Regions from separate parts of the Bacillus sp. SYZHCR11 genome, predicted to be linked through region 2. Evidence: riboswitches for the same ligand, from Rfam matches in the RefSeq annotation. Region 2 holds a riboswitch; the other holds the start of a gene.

Region 1 (7,331 bases), on a different contig from region 2:
CTTTCTCCCGCTCCGTCCAGCTGACCGCTTTGCCGCTTTTTTTCGACACTTGAACCATAACGACGGAACCTGTAAAGCACGGCAGGCCCGACTCATTTTCTCCAAGGTAATGAAGGGTGACGGACGCATTTCCGGCAGCGCTTGCTTTCACATAAATCCGCAGATTTTCATACGGCATCACCTGACGCATATAGTCGCACTGCTGGCTTGCGACGACCGTCATCGTTTCCGAGTTTTGCGCCGTCATGCCCCGCTGTTTAAAATAAGCGATCCGTGCTTCTTCAAAATAGATGAAAGGGGTTACATTATTCATATGGCCGAACATATCCGTTTCTGAAAAACGAACCGATACTTCAGTAAAGAAAGAAAACGACTGTCTCCATTCTTCAAACGGGATATCAATATATTGCGGTTGTTTCATCACCTTCAGCTCCTTATAAAAAAACCTCTCCCGTGCGGAAGAGGCTCTTTTTCTCTTTCTTATACTCTGTCGCTTCCGAAGAAATTACGGAATGCTTGTAAATTGGTATCTCTGTTCAAAGCAGCGATTGAAGTCGTAAGCGGAATGCCTTTCGGGCAGGATTGAACACAGTTTTGTGAATTCCCGCAATCTCCGAGGCCGCCGTCTGTCATTAAAGCTTCTAAACGTTCTGCTTTGTTCATCGCGCCCGTCGGATGGGCATTAAACAGACGCACTTGTGACATCGGGGCAGGCCCCATGAATTTCGACTTGCTGTTGACGTTCGGGCAGGCTTCAAGGCAGACGCCGCATGTCATGCATTTAGACAATTCATATGCCCACTGGCGGCGTTTTTCCGGCATTCTCGGCCCCGGCCCCAAATCGTAAGTTCCGTCAATCGGCACCCATGCTTTCACTTTTTTCAGTGAATCAAACATTCTGCTGCGGTCAACCTGAAGGTCACGGACAACCGGGAATGTTTTCATCGGCTTCAGACGGATCGGCTGTTCCAGCTTATCAATCAGCGCCGTACACGACTGGCGCGGTCTTCCGTTGATGACCATGGAGCAGGCGCCGCATACTTCTTCAAGACAGTTCATGTCCCATGCGACCGGAGTGGTTTTCTCTCCTTTTGCATTCACGGGATTTCTGCGGATTTCCATCAGGGCGGAAATCACGTTCAGATTCGGGCGGTAATTGATTTCGAATTCTTCATCGTATGGCGCGCTTTCGGGCGTATCCTGGCGTGTAATGATAAACCGTATCTTTTTCTCACTCATGATTATTTCGCCACCTTCTTCTTCGAGTAGTCGCGTTTACGGGGCGCAATCAGTGATACATCGACATCCTGATATTCAAATTCCGGAGCTTCAAACGGACCGGCATGTTTAGCCATCGTCGTTTTGAGCCACTCATCGTCATTTCTTTCAGGGAAATCCGGTTTATAGTGCGCTCCCCGGCTTTCATTTCGGTTATATGCGCCGAGCGTGATGACTCTGGCAAGCTGAAGCATATTGGAGAACTGGCGGGTGAACATCGCCCCTTGGTTGCTCCATTTTGTCGTATCGTTGATATTGATTTTCTTAAAGCGTTCCATCAGCTCTTGGATTTTGTCATCTGTTTTCAAAAGCTTGTCGTTGTGGCGGACCACCGTGACGTTGGCCGTCATCCATTCTCCGAGCTCACGGTGAAGCACGTAGGCATTTTCATCGCCGTCCATCTTCATGATATCGGCCCATTTTTCTTCTTCTTTTTTCACATAGGAATCAAATAATGAAGAAGACAGGTCTTCCGCTGATGTTTCAAGTCCGGAAACATATTTCACCGCATTCGGTCCGGCCACCATTCCTCCGTAGATGGCGGAAAGCAGAGAGTTCGCCCCCAAACGGTTTCCTCCGTGCATTGAATAATCACATTCACCCGCTGCGAACAGTCCGCGGATGCTTGTCATCTGATCATAATCAACCCACAGTCCGCCCATCGAATAGTGAACGGCAGGGAAAATTTTCATCGGAAGCTTGCGCGGGTCATCACCCATGAATTTTTCATAGATTTCGATAATGCCGCCAAGCTTAACGTCAAGCTCTTTCGGATCTTTGTGCGACAGATCGAGATACACCATGTTTTCTCCGTTGATGCCGAGTTTCTGATTCACGCACACGTCAAAGATTTCACGTGTCGCAATATCCCGCGGCACGAGGTTTCCGTAAGCCGGATATTTTTCCTCGAGGAAGTACCAAGGTTTTCCGTCTTTGTACGTCCAGACTCTACCGCCCTCGCCGCGCGCCGATTCACTCATCAGACGCAGTTTATCGTCCCCCGGGATTGCTGTCGGGTGAATTTGGATAAATTCGCCGTTTGCATAATAAGCGCCCTGCTGATAGACGATTGATGCGGCAGATCCCGTATTGATCATGCTGTTTGTTGATTTTCCGAATACGATTCCGGGTCCTCCCGTCGCCATAATAACGGCGTCAGAACGGAATGACTCGATTTGCATATTGGTCAGATTTTGGGCTACGATACCGCGGCACGTGCGCTCATCGTCAAGAACGGCGCCGAGGAATTCCCAGCCTTCGTATTTTGTGACGAGACCCGCCACTTCATATCTGCGCACCTGCTCGTCCAGTGCGTAAAGAAGCTGCTGACCCGTCGTCGCTCCCGCGTAAGCGGTTCTGTGATGCTGTGTACCCCCGAAACGGCGGAAGTCCAAGAGCCCTTCCGGCGTTCTGTTAAACATAACCCCCATGCGGTCCAATAAGTGGATAATGGACGGCGCCGCTTCACACATCGCTTTTACAGGAGGCTGGTTTGCCAAAAAGTCGCCTCCGTATACCGTGTCATCAAAATGCTCAAACGGAGAGTCTCCTTCCCCTTTTGTGTTGACAGCTCCGTTTATCCCGCCCTGCGCGCAGACCGAGTGAGAGCGTTTGACCGGAACGATGGAAAACAATTTAACGGCCGTGCCTGATTCCGCTGCTTTAATTGTCGCCATGAGGCCGGCTAGACCCCCGCCGACTACGATAATGCTTGATTGACTCATGATAGCCCCTCTCCCTCTAGTAATCTAGTTCTCTTACACAAACGCAAAAATCGCTTTTAAACCTACGTATGAAAGCGCTAAAAATATAATCAGCGTCACGTAAGTCGAAATTCTTTGAGAACGCGGCGTAACCGTGATCCCCCATGTGACCGCAAAAGACCATAAGCCGTTTGAAAAGTGGAAAATGACCGATAAAACGCCTACAATGTAAAAACCGAGCATAAACGGCGAGCTCAGAATATTCGCCATCATATCGAAGTTGACTTCAGCGCCCATCTGCGCGGCAATCCGCGTCTGCCACACATGCCAGCTGACGAAAATAAGGGTGAGAATACCAGTGACACGCTGAAGCACAAACATCCAGTTTCTGAAATAACTGTAGTGGCCAGCGTTGTTTTTCGCAGTAAATGCTATGTACACACCGTAAACCGCATGATAAATTAAAGGTAAGAAAATAATAAAAATTTCTAACGCATACCTGAACGGCAGACTGTCCATAAAGCCGGCCGCCTTGTTAAACGCATCCGCTCCCCTTGCGGCAAATTGGTTGACGACTAAATGCTGGATCAAAAAGATGCCGACCGGAATAACACCGAGCAAGGAATGCAATCTTCGAAAATAAAACTCTCTGTTCCCAGACATTACTTTACCCCCTGTTTGATTTAAGTGCGAAATGTACTAAAATCTCTGCCCCCACTTCGTTTCAATTGTAAGCACTTTATTAAAATTTATTGACAATTTCATTTTACTCCTCCCTCAAAAGGGCGTCAAGAAAACGTGTACATAAATTATAATTTTCGGAATTGATTATCTGGAGGGAAAATTTTATTTTCCTGCGATATCTTTCTCACATTTTTTCGCGTGTTTTATAGGATCATCCTGTAATCCTCCCCCCTGTTTAAGCTATAATAAACGAAGGAGAGAGGGGAATACATAATATGAAGAATAATTATGAAGCAGCTTTAGAACCTTTAACTGAACTCGACGTCAGCGCATACGGCTACGAATTAATCCGGGAAATCGTGCTTCCGGATATCCTCGGTCCGGATCATTCATCGATGATGTATTGGGCGGGAAAACGCCTCGCCCGCAAATTTCCTCTTCAATCGTGGGAAGAAATCCCCGCCTTTTTTGAAAAAGCCGGCTGGGGAACTTTGACAAACGCAGGATCGAAAAAACAAGAACTGGAATTTGAACTGGAAGGACCGCTCGTATCCAGCAGGCTCAAACATCAGAAAGAGCCTTGTTTCCAGCTTGAAGCCGGTTTTATAGCCGAACAGATTCAATTGATGAACGATCAGATTGCAGAATCTTATGAACAGGTAAAAAAGAGAGCGGATAAAGTCGTCCTGACTGTAAAATGGGATATGAAGGACCCTGTATAATTGAAAAAGGCGGTGACTCAAAAGTCCCGCCTTTTTGCCTGCCCGTTTATACGGCAGACGGCTGTTTAGACAGCTCAAACGCATCATGAAGCGCTTCGACCGCTTTCACCATATCATTTTCGCTGACAACCGCTGATACTTTTATTTCGGATGTGCTTACCATTTTGACTTGTACATTTTTTTCCGCCAGTACGGCAAACATGTCCGCGGCGACGCCGGGATTTGAAACCATGCCCGACCCGACAATGGAGACTTTCGCCAGTTTTCTTTCGGTTTCAATTTTTTCATAGTTAAGCGCGTTTTTATATTCTTCAAGCACGGCGACCGTTTGGGCGGCATCTTCCGTTTTCACTGAGAAAGAAATATCCGCTTCCCCATCATCCGACTGTGTCTGAATAATGATGTCAACGTTGATGTTTCGTTTTGCCAGCGCGGTGAAGATTGTTGAAAGTGTTGTCAGTCCGCTTGCAAGGCCCGTGACGGACACCCTTGTGATCTGGTCTTCAAATGCAATTCCTCTGACGATTAAATTCTGCTCCATTGATGATTCCTCCTCAATTAATGTTCCGGCTTCATGTTCCGTGCTTGACCGCACTTCTAAAGGCACTTGGTAGTTTTTCGCGAACTCAACCGCCCGCGGGTGAAGAACACCCGCTCCGAGATTTGCAAGTTCCAGCATTTCATCATAAGAAATCCCCGCCAGTTTTCTCGCTGACCGGACATACCGCGGATCTGTCGTAAATACGCCCGGAACATCTGTATAAATGTCGCATTTATCCGCTTCCAGCGCTGCTGCAAGAGCGACCGCCGTCGTATCGGAACCGCCCCGTCCGAGCGTCGTGATGCCGCCGTCTTCCGTTACGCCCTGAAAACCGGCAACGACTGTAATTTTGCCTTCTGCAAGCTGCGAACGAATCGCCGTGATATCAATATCCGTAATTCTCGCATTGCCGTGAACGGCTTCCGTGCGGACACCCGCCTGCCAGCCCGTATAAGAGACGGCGTCATATCCTTTTTCCTGAAGCGCCATGGCCAAAAGCGAAATCGTGACCTGCTCCCCCGTAGACAAAAGCATATCCATCTCGCGTCTGCTTGGTTCAGATGTGATTTCAGCCGCGAGGTTAACGAGCGCGTCGGTTGATTTTCCCATTGCCGAAACGACGACTACGACATCATGGCCTTTTTGCTTTTCAGCAATGGCGCGATTTGCGGCATTTTGAATTTTTTCGGCAGAGCCGACGGAAGTGCCTCCGAATTTTTGTACGATAAGACCCATACTAGACCACCCTTTACATTTTGGTTCGTGCGGGTGAGGAGAAAAGAGCGTTTTGTCCACAATAAAAAAAGCAATGAGAGGAATAGCTCTCATTGCTTTTTCATATCAGTACGATTGATTATGAACAACGAGATAGCCCTCCAAGAAAATGAATTCTTGACAGCCTTACATTTATTTAATGCAAGGCCAGCAAATCACACCGATGGGATGTGATACACTTCGGCGACGCTCCCCTTTCAGCCTTTTTCGCAGAATCCATCATTCTCCAAAGGCTTACTATTGAAGTTCGCACCTCTATCTTCACCATATAACACGATCTTATGAAATTAGTTCACATTCTAGCAGATTTTTCAGAAAAGCACAATACTATTTTTTTAATTTTTCAAACAGCAGCTGGGCCGCCGCGGCCGGCACACCGGCTTTTTTGATATCGTCAAGGCTTGCTTCCTTCATCTTTTTGACAGATCCGAAATGTTTTAAGAGCATTTTTTTGCGTTTTTCGCCGATTCCGGGGATATCATCCAGAACGGATTGAAAGACGCTTTTTCCCCGGATCTGTCTGTGAAAGCTGATCGCAAAACGGTGAACTTCGTCCTGAATGCGCTGAAGCAGGTAAAACTCTTGGCTGTTCCGCTCCAGAAACACCGGTTCAAGCGGGTCGCCGATCAAAAGGTTCGATGTCCGGTGTTTATCATCTTTCGCCAATCCCGCTACCGGGACATCAAGGCCGAGCTCATTCTCGAGCACGTCGCGCGCCGCGTTAATCTGCCCTTTTCCGCCGTCAATGATGATTAAATCCGGCAGCGGAAGATTTTCGCGGAGCACCCTCGTGTATCTTCTTCTGACGACTTCCCTCATTGAGCCGTAATCGTCCGGCCCTGTTACGGTTTTAATTTTATATTTGCGATATTCCTTTTTATTCGGTTTTCCGTCTATAAAGACAATCATGGCCGATACGGGGTTTGTGCCTTGAATATTGGAGTTGTCAAACGCTTCAATCCGATGCGGGGTGTAAATATTCAGTGCGTCGCCGAGCCGTTCGGCTGCACCGATTGACCGTTCCTCATCCCGCTCGATTAACGAGAATTTTTCCCGCAGGGCGATTTTCGCATTTTTGTGCGCAAGCAAAAGCAGCTCTTTTTTCGGACCTTTTTTCGGCTGATGCACGGCGGTTTCCAACAGCTCGCCGATCATGTCCCTGTCAACGCTGTCAGGCACCAGAATTTCCTTAGGCAGAAAGTGATTGTTTTTGGAATAGAACTGGCCGATGAAGGTCAGAAACTCTTCATCCGCTTCCTGATACATCGGAAACATGCTGACATCGCGTTCGATCAGTTTTCCTTGGCGTATAAAAAAGACTTGGACGCACATCCAGCCTTTATCGTAGGCATATGCAAACACATCGCGGTCCAGAAGGTCATTCATGGTCATTTTCTGCTTCTCCATCGTCGATTCGATGTGAGCAAGCTGGTCGCGGAATTCTTTAGCCCGTTCAAATTCAAGCTTTTCGGCCGCTTCTGCCATTTTCGCTTCAAGCTCTTTTTTGATTTCGTTATGCCCTCCCTTTAAAAAACGGGTGATGTCTTCAACAATCTCGCGGTTTGTCTCCTCAGATATATCCTTTACACATGGGGCGAGGCATTGGCCGAGATGATAATAAAGACAGAC
Region 2 (7,331 bases):
TGTCCGCTTTCGGAAGGGCGTACCACAGTAAATACGACACCCCGGTGATATTTGATGATTTTATGGCACAAGATCTGATTTCCGAAAAAGAGCATTCGGACATCCGCGATCATCTGATTCAAGGTATATCATTTTTCAGTAAAGACATGGCACAGAGGCTTCAAGGCCAACCGGATGACATCTTAAAATGGGTGACTCAAGTACAGCTGTCTCCTACACCGTTAGCCCGTGCCGCATATTGTGAAGAAGTGCTTTTGAATGAAGTGAAGCTCGGGGCCAAACAGTATGTTATCCTTGGCGCGGGGCTCGATACTTTCTGTTTCAGGCATCCTGAGGTAACAAACGCGTTAGACATATTTGAAATTGATCATCCCGCTTCACAGGAAGACAAAATAAACAGATTGAAACATCTGAATCTCGACATTTCCCATCATCTTCATTTTGTACCGATGGACTTCGCCGCTTCGCTTTCTTTCAGCCGTCTGTATCAGGAAGGTTTTTCACGCCAAAAAACCTTTTTCAGCCTGCTCGGTGTGTCATACTACCTTACAAAAGAGCATCTCGCCCGCCTGCTCACACAATTATTTGCCGAAGTCCCGCCGGGAAGCTCTATCGTGTTTGATTATGCAGATGAGTCGCTCTTTGAAGAAAGAGGACTGTCAAACAGAGTGGAAAACATGGTGAAAATGGCTGCAGCAGGCGGAGAACCGATGTTATCGTGTTTCAGTTATAAAGAAATCGAAAAAATATTAGAATCATCAGGTCTGCTTATTTATGAACATGTATCTCCGGCGGACGTCAATGACCGTTTTTTCAGCGGACGCACTGACCATTTAACCTCATTTGAGACCATTCATTATATACACGCCGTCAAAAAGTAATCCGCTGCCGCAAACAAAAAAAGACATCTCACAGACGTGAGATGTCTTTTTGTCATACCGATGGTCTGTTGTTTGCAAATTTCTTTGAGACGAAAGGATATAACAGCAAACCGACGAAAAACAGCCCGATACCGAGAATAAAGGTCGTTAAATCGGCCGTTCCGGTAATAATGACGTAAAAAGAATAAATGCAGGCAAGGATGGCGATGATACCGTCTCTTACTCTTGAACCCTTTATCTCGTCATACGTTTCACCCGTAAAAATGAGCTTCAGGCTGTAAAACGCTGACACGAGATACGGAATCAGATAAGCGAGCGTCGCCGCCGTCGTTAAAAACGTAAACGCGTCACTGATCGTCCGGGAAATAACCGAAAAGATAAAGATCTGTGACATTACGTTCGTTACGATTAACGACACAACCGGGCTTCCCTGTTTATTCGTTTTTGCAAAAGCAGCGGGAAAGTCTCCTGATTTCGCCGCTTGATACGGAACTTCAGAACCGAGAAGAATCCAGCCGAGCATCGTTCCGAACAGACACAAAATCGCCAGAATCGCCATGATGACGCTTCCCGCGCTGCCGACGATCGCGTACAATACGTCAACAAACGGTTTTTCCGAGCCGACAAGCTTACCATGCGGAAGCACGCCCATCGTAATCAATGTCACGATGATATAGATGCCAAGCGCGATCAATAATCCGGTAATGGTGGCGCGTTTCACGTCGCGCTGCGAACGGGCGCGCCCGGATAAAATGACTGCCGATTCAATTCCGACGAACGCCCATAATGTTGAAATCGCCGCATTGTGGATCTGTCCGCCGATTCCCTCAACCGTGTGAGGACCTGTTTGAACAGGAAAATAAAAATGATCGAAAAACGACGTTTGAAATACAAACAAACCTGCAATGATAAAGAAGATAAATCCTAATACTTTTGAAAACGTCGTGACGAAATTTAATTTACTCGCACCGTTAATGCTGGTGACGAGGATTGTGTGAGTGCCCCATAATAAAACCGTACATACGGCAAACGTCAGCAGCTGGCCGAGCGTAACCGCCTGACCGCCGATCGAAAACATTTCACGCTTATCCGTTAAAATCGGGAAAAATGATGTTAAATATCCGGCAAGGCTCGTGATGATCGCCACGTTGCTGATCCAGCTCGCCACCCAGTAGCCCCACACCATCGTGAAGCCCGCAGCATTCCCTTTTTTCCGATCGCTGAACAGCGCACGCGCATAGCTTTGCGGCCCCGCCGTCAGCTCAGGCTTGCGGATGGATAAGTGGCCGAAGACCAGCGCGATCATTAACACACCGGCTCCCGTTAAAAGCCATGCCGATGTGGCGCCGAACGGGCTCGCGATTTTTGCGAGCGTACTCGGGAGCGAAAAGATGCCCGAGCCTACCATATTTCCTACGACAAACGCCGTTAATAACCAAAAACCCCATTTTTTCGTCTGTTCCATTCCTGTACCTCCTGGTTGTTCATTCGTACGGACCAGACCCCGAGACCATATTTACACGCAAAAAAAGCCTGAACAAAAGTCCATGCTTAAAGAAACACACACACCCTTGATCTCCGGATAGCCCTCCGCGAAAAAGCACGCGGCAGTCCTGCACTTATTCAGATACAGTCCCAGCATAAAGAAGGATCGGCTTTCTTTACACTTCGGCGCTGATGCCTTTAACACATGTTTTGCGGCCCCTTATCAGCCTGGCATGTGCGACTCATCATCAAGCGCAACCTCTACCTCACCGAGAAAGAGTGAGGATTTTTATCATTCAATTCTACTCAGAGGTTATCAGAGATAAAAAGATCTGTCAAAGGGAAATATTAGATGGAAAACGGATAGAGCGTTCGCCCTACCCGTCTTATATGGTCAGCGGTTGTTTTTTTTCTTTTGAACAGCTTCTTGAAGCGGATCGTCTTTCAGAGCTGCACTGGCGTCGTCAAGCGCGCCTTGAATGACGTTTTTGTTTTTATCGCTGTTTTTTCCTTTTTCTTTGTTAAAGAAAGCCATCTGTATCACCTCTTTATCAAATATAGGTACACCTATAATGTGTCTTTTTCCGCGGCAGAATATGCGGAATCCGCGTCTCCTTCCTTTTGGCGGAACAGGTAAAGTTTGTTGATCAAACATGCATTCTCTTGATATATTTGTAATTCAGGGGATTTTGGCAAAAATAAAAAGGAGAAGCGAAAAATGACAGGAAAAACACACATCATGGGAGGCATCGCTTCTTGTTCCGCAATTGCGTATTATTACGGGTATGATCCGGTCCTTATGACCTCAGCGGGTGCCCTCGGGGCGCTGATTCCCGACATATGCCATACGAAAAGCAAAATCGGCAGGACGCTGCCCGTTCTGTCCAAAGTCGTAAGCACGGTGTTCGGGCACAGAACGTTTACACACAGCCTGCTGTTTATGCTTATTATGTTTTTCATTACGGCCTCGTATATTCCGAATCCGAGCATTTCCGCCGGACTGATGATCGGAATGGCAAGCCATCTTGTACTTGACGCATGGACCGTCAACGGCATTAAACTGCTGTTTCCGTCCGCCATCCGCTTCCGTCTTCCCCTTTATATGAGAACGGGGAGCTTTTCGGAGCAGCTTGTGCTGGCCGGCTTAACGATTGTATCCTGCTATTATTTATACGAACTGGTTCACGGCCGCATCTCTTAAACAAAAAGCGTCTTTTCGCTTTTAGGGTGAGGAGTCATACATATGAAGAAAACCTTTTTCAGCAATCATCGGTTTTTATGCCTGTCCATCCTGTTCATGTGGATGAAAACCTATGCCGTGTATAAGCTCGGTTTCGGTCTGCAGAACAATTCGGTTCTTGAGGAATGTCTGCTCCTTATTAATCCGCTGAGCTTCATTGTGCCGCTGTTCGGCATCGCCCTCTTGCTGACGGAAAAAAAACAGCGGATCTTTCTGCTTTCGGCAAATGTGATGCTGACGGGAATTTTAATCGCGAATACGGTGTTTTACGGGTTTTATATTGATTTTATCACCATACCGGTTTTGTTTCAGGCAAGCAATATGGGTGATATGGGAAGCAGCGTCCAAGAGCTGTTTCACCCGCTTTATATCGCTTTATTTTTGGATATTGCGATTTTGTTTTATCTTGGAAAAAGGCATAAAGCCGATAAAGGAAAAGCGGGCGCCCGTACCGTTAAAGCGTATGCGTGGGCATCAGCCGGCCTCATGCTGTGCAACCTTGCGCTGTCTGAGGCCGAGCAGCCGAAGCTGTTCAAGCACCCTTTTGATCGTGAAGCGCTCGTAAAAGGAATCGGCCTGTTCCACTTTCATTTGTATGACACCATTTCGCAGACGCTGAATGCAGGGGCTAAAGCGTTCGCCGATGAAGACAGCCTTGCGGCGGTCGCGAATTACACTCAAGCCGGCTACAGCAGGCCGTCCGATTCAAAATTCGGGCTTGCAAAGGGGCGCAATGTGATTTTTGTTACGCTCGAATCAACACAGCGTTTTGTAATGGATGAGCGGGTCAGCGGACGGGAGATTACCCCGTTTTTAAACAAACTGCGAAAAAAAAGTTATGACTTCACTCATTTTTATCAGCAGACTGAACAGGGAAAAACATCAGATTCAGAATTCATTACTGCGAATTCGCTGTATCCGTCTTCAAGCGGCGCCGTTTTTTTTACAAAAAGCGGCCACCGGTTCAATACGATGTACCATATGTTAAAAGATCATCAATACTACTCAGCCGTTCTGCATGCCAATCATAAAGCCTTTTGGAATCGGGATGAGATGTACGGGGCATTCGGAATCGACCGTTTTTTCGACGCGGATGAATTTAAGGTGACACAGGAAAATTCAACAGGCTGGGGCCTGAAGGATAAGGAGTTTCTCGAACAGTCAGCGGAAAAATTAAAGAAGCTTCCGCAGCCGTTTTACGCAAGTCTGCTGACTTTGACCAACCATTTCCCTTTTGAAATTGATCAACAGGATCAGCTCATTGAGGAACCGGACACAAGCAGCGAGTTATTAAACCGCTATGTGACGACGGTCCGCTATGAAGATGAGGCTCTGAAACACTTTTTCAAGAAGCTGAAAAAAGAAGGGCTGTATGACAACGCGATGATCGTCCTGATGGGAGATCATTACGGTATATCCGAAGCCCATAATCAAGGACTTGCCGAATTCTTAGGAAAAGAGGAAATCACTCCGTTTGATACGGTTCAGCTTCAGCGCGTGCCGTTTATCATTCATATTCCCGGGGTGACCGACCGTGCGCCCGAAACGATTGCTTCGGCCGCGGGACAGGTTGATGTAAGGCCGACGCTGCTTCACCTGCTCGGCATTGAAACGAAAGGCAGCATTCAGTTCGGCAATGATCTGTTTTCCGGAGAGCGGACTCCGTTTGCGGTGCTGAGAAACGGCAGCTTTATCACGAATGACCATATTTATACGAAAAATACGTGTTACAGCCGTAAAACGGGTGAACCGCTTTCTGACATGAGCGCGTGCAGCGATGAGAAAGAAAAAGCGGAACAAGAGCTGATGCTTTCCGATAAAATATTAAACGGCGACCTGCTGCGGTTTTATAAGCAATAAAAAAATCCCTCCGTTATATGGAGGGATTTTTCATGTTTCATATATGAGCCGTCCTGTCATTTTCGTATCATATCCGGATAATTGAGAAAGCTGAGACTTGAATTCCTCAGAATTAAGAATGTCCCGCACGCTTTGAACAAGCTCCCGGTTTTGTTTTAAGACGACCACATCGTACTGCTCACTGATCACCGGGATAAAGTCCGTGCCTGCCATATGCGCCGCATGCAGCGACCCGACTCCGATATCCGCCTTTCCGCTTGATACTTGTGAAGCCGCTGACAGATGATCCGTGACAATGTCATGATATCCGGCGACATCAGACGGCGTGATGCCGATTGATCTGAGCTGTTCATCCAGCAGCACCCTCGCGCCTGATCCTTTTTCGCGATTGACGATGCGGACATCCTTTCGGCTCATGTCCTGAAAGCCCTGAATGTTCAGCGGATTGCCCTTTTTCACATATAATCCGGCCTGCCGCAGCACGACATGAAAAAGCGCAAACGGCTCCCCTGAAAGAATGCGCTTCACATACGGGATGTTATACTGCCCCGTCTCCCCATCGTATAAATGCAGACTGACGATGTCACAAGCCCCGCGGTACATCTCGATCAGGCTGTTCAAACTGCCGCTGTACTTGCGGAGCGGAGCCGCCTGTATTGTTTGTTCCAGCTGTTTGCTGAGGAGGTCCATCGACACATCCTGCCCGCTGATGATAACAGACTGCCTTTTTTCCGGCTCCCGCCCGCGTGACGGGTCAGGCGCTTCTGCTGCGGATGGCTTTTTTGACATTCTCATGTTTGCTTTATATTGTTTTAAGTCCTCTTCATCGACCCTCATCTGTCTTCCGACCCTGTACGCCGGAATGAGTCCTTTTTTTATCAAATCATATACTGTCAGTTTGGAGACCTTCAAAAGGCCCGCAACTTCTTCTATTGTATAGGAAGTGGCTTCTGTCATATTATCACGCTCCGTTTTTATTATAACTGTTCAGATATTGAAAAAAAACCGCACCATCACGTACAATTGCGTTATAATTAGTTTGATCTAATGATATTTAGCTATAAGGGGTGCACAATGTTGAAAAAGAAAGCGACACTACTCACAACTGCGGCTATGGCCGTTTTCCTCGCAACTGCGGGCTGCTCATCCGGACAATCGTCCAAAGGCGGACAAAACGAAAACGTCACGCTGACCGTTTCTGCAGCAGCCAGCGCTCAGGATGCACTTGAAGAAATCCAGACCAACTACGAAAAATCACATTCAAACGTAACCATTCAAGACAACTTCGGATCATCAGGCACATTGCAAAAACAAATTTCACAAGGCGCGGGAGCTGATTTATTCTTCTCGGCAGCCGAAGATAAATTCGAAAAGCTCGTTCATGACGGAGATATCGACAAAAAGGACAGCACGGATCTTTTGAAAAATGATCTCGTCATGATCGTGCCTGAGAAAAACAGCGCACACCTGACACATCTGAATGACCTGAAAAAAGACAGCACGGAAAAAATCGCGCTCGGCACGCCTGAGTCCGTTCCGGCCGGACAATACGCCAAACAGTCACTGACGGCATTATCCCTGTGGGACAAGGTAAAAGATAAAGCCGTCTATGCAAAAGACGTCCGCCAGGTGCTTTCTTATGTTGAAACCGGAAATGTCGATGCCGGGCTTGTCTATAAAACAGACGCGCTGATTTCGAAAAAGGTGAAAATCACCGATGAAGCACCGGCGAAAACACACGATCCGATCGTGTATCCTGTCGGCATCGTCAAGGATACAAAGCACCGTAAAGAAGCAGAAGCGTTTTATCAGTATCTGCAGTCAGATGAAGCGATGAAAGTGTTTAAGAAATATGGATTTACTGC

What was found. A riboswitch is a leader RNA that binds a small molecule or an ion and turns the genes downstream of it on or off. The one in region 2 is predicted to bind lysine.
Region 1: another riboswitch for lysine. It lies ahead of AC2CGA_RS12910 (aspartate kinase); the one in region 2 lies ahead of AC2CGA_RS07840 (amino acid permease).

The regions. Positions count from the first base shown of each region.
Region 1 covers NZ_JBXUND010000003.1:222,368-229,698, reverse strand. The annotation lists gene AC2CGA_RS12935 (acyl-CoA thioesterase) at 1-421, opposite strand, end outside; gene sdhB (succinate dehydrogenase iron-sulfur subunit) at 481-1,239, opposite strand; gene sdhA (succinate dehydrogenase flavoprotein subunit) at 1,242-3,002, opposite strand; gene sdhC (succinate dehydrogenase cytochrome B558) at 3,036-3,644, opposite strand; gene AC2CGA_RS12915 (YslB family protein) at 3,941-4,387, shown strand; gene AC2CGA_RS12910 (aspartate kinase) at 4,434-5,663, opposite strand; lysine riboswitch at 5,789-5,968, opposite strand; gene uvrC (excinuclease ABC subunit UvrC) at 6,030-7,331, opposite strand, start outside.
Region 2 covers NZ_JBXUND010000002.1:228,695-236,025, forward strand. The annotation lists gene AC2CGA_RS07835 (class I SAM-dependent methyltransferase) at 1-881, shown strand, start outside; gene AC2CGA_RS07840 (amino acid permease) at 934-2,346, opposite strand; lysine riboswitch at 2,457-2,638, opposite strand; gene sspJ (small acid-soluble spore protein SspJ) at 2,761-2,901, opposite strand; gene AC2CGA_RS07850 (metal-dependent hydrolase) at 3,085-3,567, shown strand; gene AC2CGA_RS07855 (LTA synthase family protein) at 3,610-5,466, shown strand; gene AC2CGA_RS07860 (substrate-binding domain-containing protein) at 5,497-6,423, opposite strand; gene modA (molybdate ABC transporter substrate-binding protein) at 6,541-7,331, shown strand, end outside; gene modB (molybdate ABC transporter permease subunit) at 7,319-7,331, shown strand, end outside.